DNA from 2 places in the Pseudomonas sp. GW821-FHT10B02 genome. Region 1 is predicted to be linked to the other one. Evidence: predicted binding sites of a transcription regulator. Region 1 holds the regulator's gene; the other holds the start of a gene.
What was found. Region 1 encodes sigma-54, which starts transcription at its own class of promoters, with help from an activator protein. Its sites were predicted from a motif close to ANTGGCATNNANNTTGCTNT; they were not measured.

Region 1 (3,952 bases):
TCGATGTGGTGACCTCGGTGGGCAACCTGGCCTACTTCGAGCAGCAACAGAGCGCTGCCAAGCCGGACAAGATGCAGGGCTACGCCGTGACCATCCAGTACCAGGCGCAAAAAGACCTGGTGGTGCTGACCGACCGCGCCAAAGTGGTCAACGAAGGCAATACCACCGAAGGCGAGAAGATCGTCTACAACACCAAGTCCCAGGTAGCGACTGCCGGTCGTGGCGGCAATGTGACCTCACCGCGCCAGCGTATCGACATGGTGATCCAGCCTAAAAAGAAGGCCGAGTAAATGGCGACCCTCAAAGCCCAGCACCTGGCCAAGAGCTACAAGAGCCGACAAGTGGTCCGCGACGTCAGCCTGTCGATCGACAGCGGCCAGATCGTCGGCCTGCTCGGCCCTAACGGCGCCGGCAAAACCACCTGCTTCTACATGATCGTCGGCCTGGTCCAGGCCGATCAGGGCCGTGTCCTGATCGACGATCTGGATGTCAGCCACCAGCCGATGCACGGCCGTGCCCGTGCCGGTATTGGTTACCTGCCCCAGGAAGCCTCGATCTTTCGCAAGCTTTCGGTTGCCGACAACATCATGGCGATCCTCGAGACCCGCAAGGACCTCGACACCGCCGGACGTCGCAAGGAACTGGAAAGCCTGCTGCAGGAATTTCACATCAGCCACATTCGCGACAACCTCGGCATGAGCCTGTCCGGCGGCGAGCGTCGCCGCGTGGAGATCGCTCGTGCCCTGGCCACCGCACCGAAATTCATCCTGCTCGACGAACCCTTTGCCGGTGTCGACCCGATTTCGGTCGGCGACATCAAGCAGATCATCCATCACCTCAAGGCCAAGGGCATCGGTGTACTGATCACCGACCACAACGTCCGTGAGACCCTGGATATCTGCGAAACCGCTTACATCGTCAACGATGGCCAACTGATTGCCGAAGGCGATGCAGAGACCATCCTGGCCAACGACCTGGTCAAAGAGGTGTACTTGGGCCACGAGTTCCGCTTGTAAGTTCGAGGCGACAAAGCGCTTGCCAGGGGCAACTGTACCGGTGAAATCCGGCTTAATTGTTACAGCACCCTAGGCAAACGCTCCAATTTCAGGCATATAATTTGCTTAAAGTTGGCGCTTCGGTGCCCTTGTAGTGGATGGCGCATGTGCGCCGGCGAAAAAGGTGTTAAGCCCCTGCCATGAAACCATCGCTCGTCCTAAGAATGGGCCAGCAACTGACGATGACACCGCAGTTGCAACAGGCCATCCGTCTGCTCCAGCTTTCTACCCTGGACCTCCAGCAGGAAATCCAGGAAGCGCTGGAATCGAACCCGATGCTCGAACGCCAGGAAGAAGGCGACGACTTCGACAACAGCGACCCGATGGCGGACAACGCCGAAAGCAAGCCGGTCGCCGAAGTCCAGGACACCAGTTTCCAGGAAACCACGCCCACCGTGGACAGCCTGGAAGACGGCGAATGGAACGAGCGCATCCCCAACGAGCTACCGGTCGATACGGCCTGGGAAGACATCTACCAGACCAGCGCCAGCAGCCTGCCCAGCAACGACGATGACGAGTGGGACTTCACCACCCGCACCTCGGCTGGCGAAAGCCTGCAAAGCCACCTGCTCTGGCAGTTGAACCTGGCGCCGATGTCCGACACCGACCGGCTGATCGCGGTCACCCTGATCGACTGCATCAACAACCAGGGCTACCTCGACGAAACCCTCGAAGAAGTCTGCGAGTCCTTCGACCCGGAGCTGGATATCGAGCTCGACGAAGTCGAAGCCGTGCTGCACCGCATCCAGCAATTCGAACCGGCCGGCATCGGCGCGCGCAACCTCAGCGAGTGCTTGCTGCTGCAGCTGCGTCAACTGCCCGCCAGCACCCCCTGGATGGCCGAAGCCCAGCGCCTGGTCCGCGATTACATCGACCTGCTCGGCAGCCGTGACTACAGCCAGCTGATGCGGCGGATGAAGCTCAAAGAAGACGAACTGCGCCAGGTCATCGAACTGGTCCAGAGCCTCAACCCGCGCCCTGGCTCGCAGATCGAGTCCAGCGAAGCCGAATACGTGGTCCCTGACGTGATCGTGCGCAAGGACAACGAACGCTGGCTGGTCGAGCTCAACCAGGAAGCCGTGCCGCGTCTGCGGGTCAACCCGCAATACGCCGGATTCGTCCGCCGTGCCGACACCAGCGCCGACAACACCTTCATGCGCAACCAGTTGCAGGAAGCCCGCTGGTTCATCAAGAGCCTGCAGAGCCGTAACGAAACCCTGATGAAGGTCGCCACCCAGATCGTCGAGCACCAACGTGGTTTCCTCGATCACGGCGACGAAGCAATGAAGCCGCTGGTATTGCACGACATCGCCGAAGCGGTGGGCATGCACGAGTCGACCATTTCCCGGGTCACCACCCAGAAATACATGCATACACCGCGTGGAATTTACGAGCTGAAGTACTTTTTCTCCAGCCACGTCAGCACCTCCGAAGGCGGTGAATGCTCGTCCACAGCGATTCGCGCGATCATCAAAAAACTGGTTGCAGCGGAAAATCAGAAAAAGCCATTGAGTGACAGCAAGATCGCTGGTTTACTGGAGGCACAAGGTATCCAGGTAGCCCGTCGCACCGTCGCCAAGTACCGCGAGTCCCTCGGCATTGCACCGTCGAGTGAGCGTAAGCGACTGATGTAGCCCCTGAGATAGCCATAGCAGTTCAGTGGCAGGCGCAATACCTGCCTCTTATGCACGGGCAACAAAGGAGAAGCTGTATGCAAGTCAATATCAGTGGACAGCATGTAGAAGTCACCCAGCCGCTGCGCGAGTACGTCGAACAGAAACTGAAACGGCTGGAAGGGCACTTCGACAAGATTACCAATGTGACGGTAATCATGAAGGTCGAGAAGCTGCAGCAGAAAATTGAAGCGACGCTGTTTATTCCCGGCGGCGAAGTGGTTGCAAATGCCGAACACACAGACATGTATGCAGCGATCGATGCCTTGACCGACAAGCTCGACCGCCAACTGAAAAAACACAAGGAAAAACAGCAAAGCCTGCTGCAAGGTGCAGCGGCCCGCTGATCCCCCTCATCCATGATCCGACTTGAAACCATCCTGACCCCCGGCCGTTCCCTGGTGAACGCGCCGGGAGGCAGTAAAAAGCGTGCACTCCAGGAAATCGCCACCCTGATCGACCGGGAAGTTCCGGACCTGGAGATGCAAGACGTTTTTGAAGCCCTGTTTGCCCGGGAGAAACTCGGGTCGACCGGTTTTGGTAATGGCATTGCCATTCCACACTGCCGCCTGAAAGGCTGCTCATCCCCCATCAGCGCCCTGATACACCTGGATGCACCGATTGACTATGACGCCATTGATGGCGCCCCGGTCGATTTGCTGTTTGTCCTGCTGGTTCCCGAAGCGGCCACTGATGCGCACCTTGAGCTGTTGCGCCAAATTGCCAGCATGCTCGACCGTAAGGAAGTGCGTGACAGGTTGCGTGCCGCCGGTAGCAGTGAAGCCTTGTACCAGGTCGTACTGGACGTACAGAACGAGTCCTGAACATGCGCCTGATTATCGTCAGTGGCCGATCCGGCTCCGGCAAGAGCACCGCCCTCGCAGTCCTGGAGGACAACGGCTACTACTGCATCGATAACCTGCCTGCCGGGCTGCTACCGCAGCTGGCGGAAAATGCCCTGATCAACACCGAGCTGATGCAGCCCAAAGTGGCGGTATCAATCGATGCACGCAACCTGCCCAGCCATCTGAGCCGCTTCCCCGAGCTGCTCGAAGATGCCCGGAGCAAGCATATCCAGTGTGATGTGCTGTACCTGGACGCCGACGAAGAGACCCTGCTCAAGCGTTTCTCGGAAACCCGCAGGCGTCACCCGCTGACCAACGCCAATCGTTCGCTGGCCGAAGCGATCAAGGTCGAGACCGACCTGCTGGGGCCGATCGCCGA
Region 2 (3,952 bases), on a different contig from region 1:
CGCGCTTGGTGAACGGGTGCGCGTGTTCCACCGCCTGGCGCAGGGAGTTGAGCGCTTCAGGGGATTCGGTGAACAACTCGCTGATGAATTGCCCATGGCTGCGCTGGCCACTGATGGCCAGGAGCATTTCCGCTGCCGGGTTCATGTACTCAAGGCGCAATTCGGCATTGAGCAGAATGGTGGCAGTGGTCAGGTTGTCCAGTAGCAGTCGGTGCAGGGCATCGCTGATGGTCATGGGGCGTCGGTGACCTCTTTTGGCTCATGACGACCCCGGCTGGGCCAGGGTCGCGGGCGCTGGTTGTCTGCTGGTGAGAAGAAAATGCAAAAAACAAACCAAGGCTCCGAAAAGAAGCGTATTTGCCGGATAAAGACCTGTATTTGCGCTAAATATGGCTACAAAGCCCTGATCTGGCGGTTTTCTTGAACCAAAATGGGCTGATTTGCTTAGGTGCAAGCTATTGCGTGCACCAATATAGAGCATAGAGGAGGATTTACTGCGCGGCGCATAAATGGGCGGTGGCACGGATCAGGGCCAGCGCTCGTTGCGGGCTTGTCTCGCGCTGCTCGATGGCCTGGGCCAGTGCAGGTTGGCAAGGCACCGGGCGGCTGCGGTCGAAGGTCGCCAGCTGGCTGAGCAGGGTGCGTTGCAGACGGTCCAGCTGTGGGCGTAACTGCTTGGCCAGATCGATGCGTGGCGTTTGTGGTGCGCTGCCCGCCGCATGCCAGCGTGACAGCGCGCTGTACTGGAGCAACTTATTGGCTTCGATCTGATCGGTAAAAAACACGGCTGCGCGCTGACTGTCGACGCCCAGGCGCGCGGCTTGAGCCTGGGCGTCGGCGATCACCTGCAGTTCGCGCTCGCTGGCTTGTACCGGCTGGCCCGAGTCCCATTTGTTCAGGGCAACGGCTTCGGCGATATCCAGGCGTTGTTCGACGCTGTCGAGCAATGGCTGCAGCGCGCTGACCGGTGGCGGTGTCGATGTGCAGCCTTGGGCGAGGAGCAGGGGCGTGAACAGCAGGGTAAACAGGGCTGTGCGCATGATGAGGAGTCCTGAACAGAAAAAGACCAGTGTGCCGCGTTGTGAGCGTTAAACCTGTCGGCTGTGACCTATGCATGCGTCAGAAAAAGAAAAGGCCTCCCGAAGGAGGCCTCTCTTTGATGGCGTTACACCGTCACGGAATCAGCAGCTGTAGTACAGCTCGTATTCCAGTGGGTGTACGAAGGTGCGGACCTTGATCTCTTCTTCGCTCTTCAGCTCGATGAAGGCATCGATGAAGTCGTCGGAGAACACGCCGCCCTTGGTCAGGAACGCACGGCCCTTGTCCAGCTCTTCCAGGGCTTCCTTCAGGCTGCCGCAAACCTGCGGGATGTCCTTGGCCTCTTCAGGCGGCAGGTCGTACAGGTTCTTGTCGGCGGCATCGCCTGGGTGGATCTTGTTCTGGATACCGTCGAGGCCGGCCATCAGCAGCGCGGCGAAGGCCAGGTACGGGTTGGCCGACGGGTCCGGGAAGCGCGCTTCGATACGGCGGGCTTTCGGGCTGGAAACGTAAGGGATACGGATCGAAGCGGAACGGTTGCGAGCCGAGTAGGCCAGCATTACCGGCGCTTCGAAGCCTGGCACCAGACGCTTGTAGGAGTTGGTCGACGGGTTGGTGAAGCCGTTCAGGGCCTTACCGTGCTTGATGATACCGCCGATGAAGTACAGGGCAGTGTCGGACAGGCCGGCATAGCCTTCGCCTGCGAAGGTGTTCTTGCCTTCTTTCCAGATCGACATGTGCACGTGCATGCCCGAGCCGTTGTCGCCGTACAGTGGCTTCGGCATGAAGGTGGCAGTGCGGCCGTAAGCGTCGGCAACGTTGTGCACGACGTATTTCAGGGCCATGACTTCGTCAGCTTTCTTCACCAGGGTGTTGAACTTGACGCCGATTTCGTTCTGGCCGGCAGTCGCCACTTCGTGGTGGTGAACTTCGACGGTCTGACCCATTTCTTCCAGTGCGTTGCACATGGCAGTACGGATTTCGTGGTCGTGGTCGAACGGCGGAACCGGGAAGTAACCACCTTTGACGCCTGGACGGTGGCCTTTGTTGCCGCCTTCAACGTCCTGGTCGGACATCCACGAGCCTTGCTCGGAGAAGATCTTGAACATCGAGCCGGAAATGTCCGACTTGAACTTCACTTCGTCGAAGATGAAGAACTCAGGCTCTGGACCGGCGAACACGGTGTCACCGATGCCGGTGCTCTTGAGGTACTCTTCGGCACGCTTGGCGATCGCGCGCGGGTCACGGTCGTAACCCTGCATGCTCGAAGGGTCGACGATGTCGCAGGTCAGGATCAGGGTCGGCTCTTCGGTGAACGGGTCCAGCACGGCGGTTTCGTCGACCGGCATCAGGATCATGTCCGAGGCTTCGATGCCTTTCCAGCCAGCGATGGAGGAACCGTCGAACATCTTGCCGACTTCGAAGAAGTCTTCCTCCAGCGCATCACGGGCCGGCATGGTCACGTGGTGCTGTACGCCCTTGGTGTCAGTGAAGCGCAGATCAATCCATTTAACGTCATGATCTTTGATGAGTTGAACCGACTTCGACATAGTGTCCTCCGGGTGGGGTAGAGCTAGCCTGTGCAGCCCTGGAATTTGGGTGATGCCGGGCGCGAATAGTCGGCCAAGGCAACCTGCATCACAAGGGAGCAAATTGCATGCCAGTGCCCCGGTTTGGAATTTTTGCCCGATTGCCAAGCATTTCAGGGGCGTCAGCCTGAAATATGGGCGGTTTTCTGCACTCATAAGAGGCGTAAATGAAGCGTGATGCCTCATTTTGGTGCGCGGAAAACCTTCTGTAGATTAATTGGTTAAACCTTGAGCAATTTCCGCTATAATCCGCGCCCCACTTTTTTAGTCGGCACCTCGCGCGCTGTATTTCATGAAACTAATCGTAAAAGTCTTCCCAGAGATCACCATCAAGAGCCGCCCGGTTCGCAAACGCTTCATCCGTCAACTGGGCCGCAACATCCGTACCGTGCTCAAGGACCTCGATCCTGCGCTCGCGGTTGACGGTGTCTGGGACAACCTCGAGGTGGTCACCCGCATCGAGGACGAGAAAGTCCTGCGCGAGATGACCGAGCGTCTGACCTGCATGCCGGGCATTGCCCACTTCCTGCAGGTCGACGAGTACCCGCTGGGTGACTTCGACGATATCGTCGCCAAGTGCAAGGCCCACTTCGGCCACCTGCTGGCCGGCAAGCGCTTCGCCGTACGCTGCAAGCGTGGCGGTCACCACGACTTCAGCTCGATGGACGTCGACCGTTATGTCGGCAGCCAGCTGCGTCAGCAGTGCGGCGCCGCCGGTATCGACCTGCGCAACCCCGAGGTCGAGGTGCGCATCGAGGTGCGTGACAAGCGCCTGTACGTGATCCACAACCAGCACAAGGGCATCGGCGGCTACCCGCTGGGCGCGCTGGAGCAGACCCTGGTGCTGATGTCCGGCGGTTTCGACTCCACCGTGGCGGCCTACCAGATGATGCGCCGCGGTCTGATGACCCACTTCTGCTTCTTCAACCTCGGCGGCCGCGCCCACGAGCTGGGGGTGATGGAAGTCGCCCACTTCCTGTGGAAGAAATACGGCAGCAGCCAGCGCGTGCTGTTCGTCAGCGTGCCGTTCGAAGAAGTGGTCGGCGAGATTCTCGGCAAGGTCGACAACAGCTACATGGGCGTGACCCTCAAGCGCATGATGCTGCGCGCGGCGACCAATATTGCCGACCGTCTCGAGATCGATGCGCTGGTCACCGGCGAAGCGATCTCCCAGGTGTCGAGCCAGACCCTGCCGAACCTGGCGGTGATCGACTCGGCCACCGAGAAGCTGGTGCTGCGCCCGCTGCTGGCCAGCCACAAGCAGGACATCATCGACCAGGCCAACCAGATCGGCACTGCCGAGTTCGCCAAGCACATGCCTGAAT

Region 2: glnA (type I glutamate--ammonia ligase) is a predicted target of sigma-54. The motif match lies at 2,684-2,703, and genes of this name have one in related genera.

Annotation. Positions count from the first base shown of each region.
Region 1 covers NZ_JBWKNR010000002.1:147,172-151,123, reverse strand. Annotated here, with positions in the region: gene lptA (lipopolysaccharide transport periplasmic protein LptA) at 1-290, shown strand, start outside; gene lptB (LPS export ABC transporter ATP-binding protein) at 291-1,016, shown strand; gene AC07OF_RS03660 (RNA polymerase factor sigma-54) at 1,196-2,689, shown strand; gene hpf (ribosome hibernation-promoting factor, HPF/YfiA family) at 2,767-3,075, shown strand; gene ptsN (PTS IIA-like nitrogen regulatory protein PtsN) at 3,088-3,552, shown strand; gene rapZ (RNase adapter RapZ) at 3,555-3,952, shown strand, end outside.
Region 2 covers NZ_JBWKNR010000001.1:500,051-504,002, forward strand. Annotated here, with positions in the region: gene glnL (nitrogen regulation protein NR(II)) at 1-235, opposite strand, end outside; gene AC07OF_RS02335 (chorismate mutase) at 492-1,040, opposite strand; gene glnA (type I glutamate--ammonia ligase) at 1,182-2,588, opposite strand; gene thiI (tRNA uracil 4-sulfurtransferase ThiI) at 2,920-3,952, shown strand, end outside.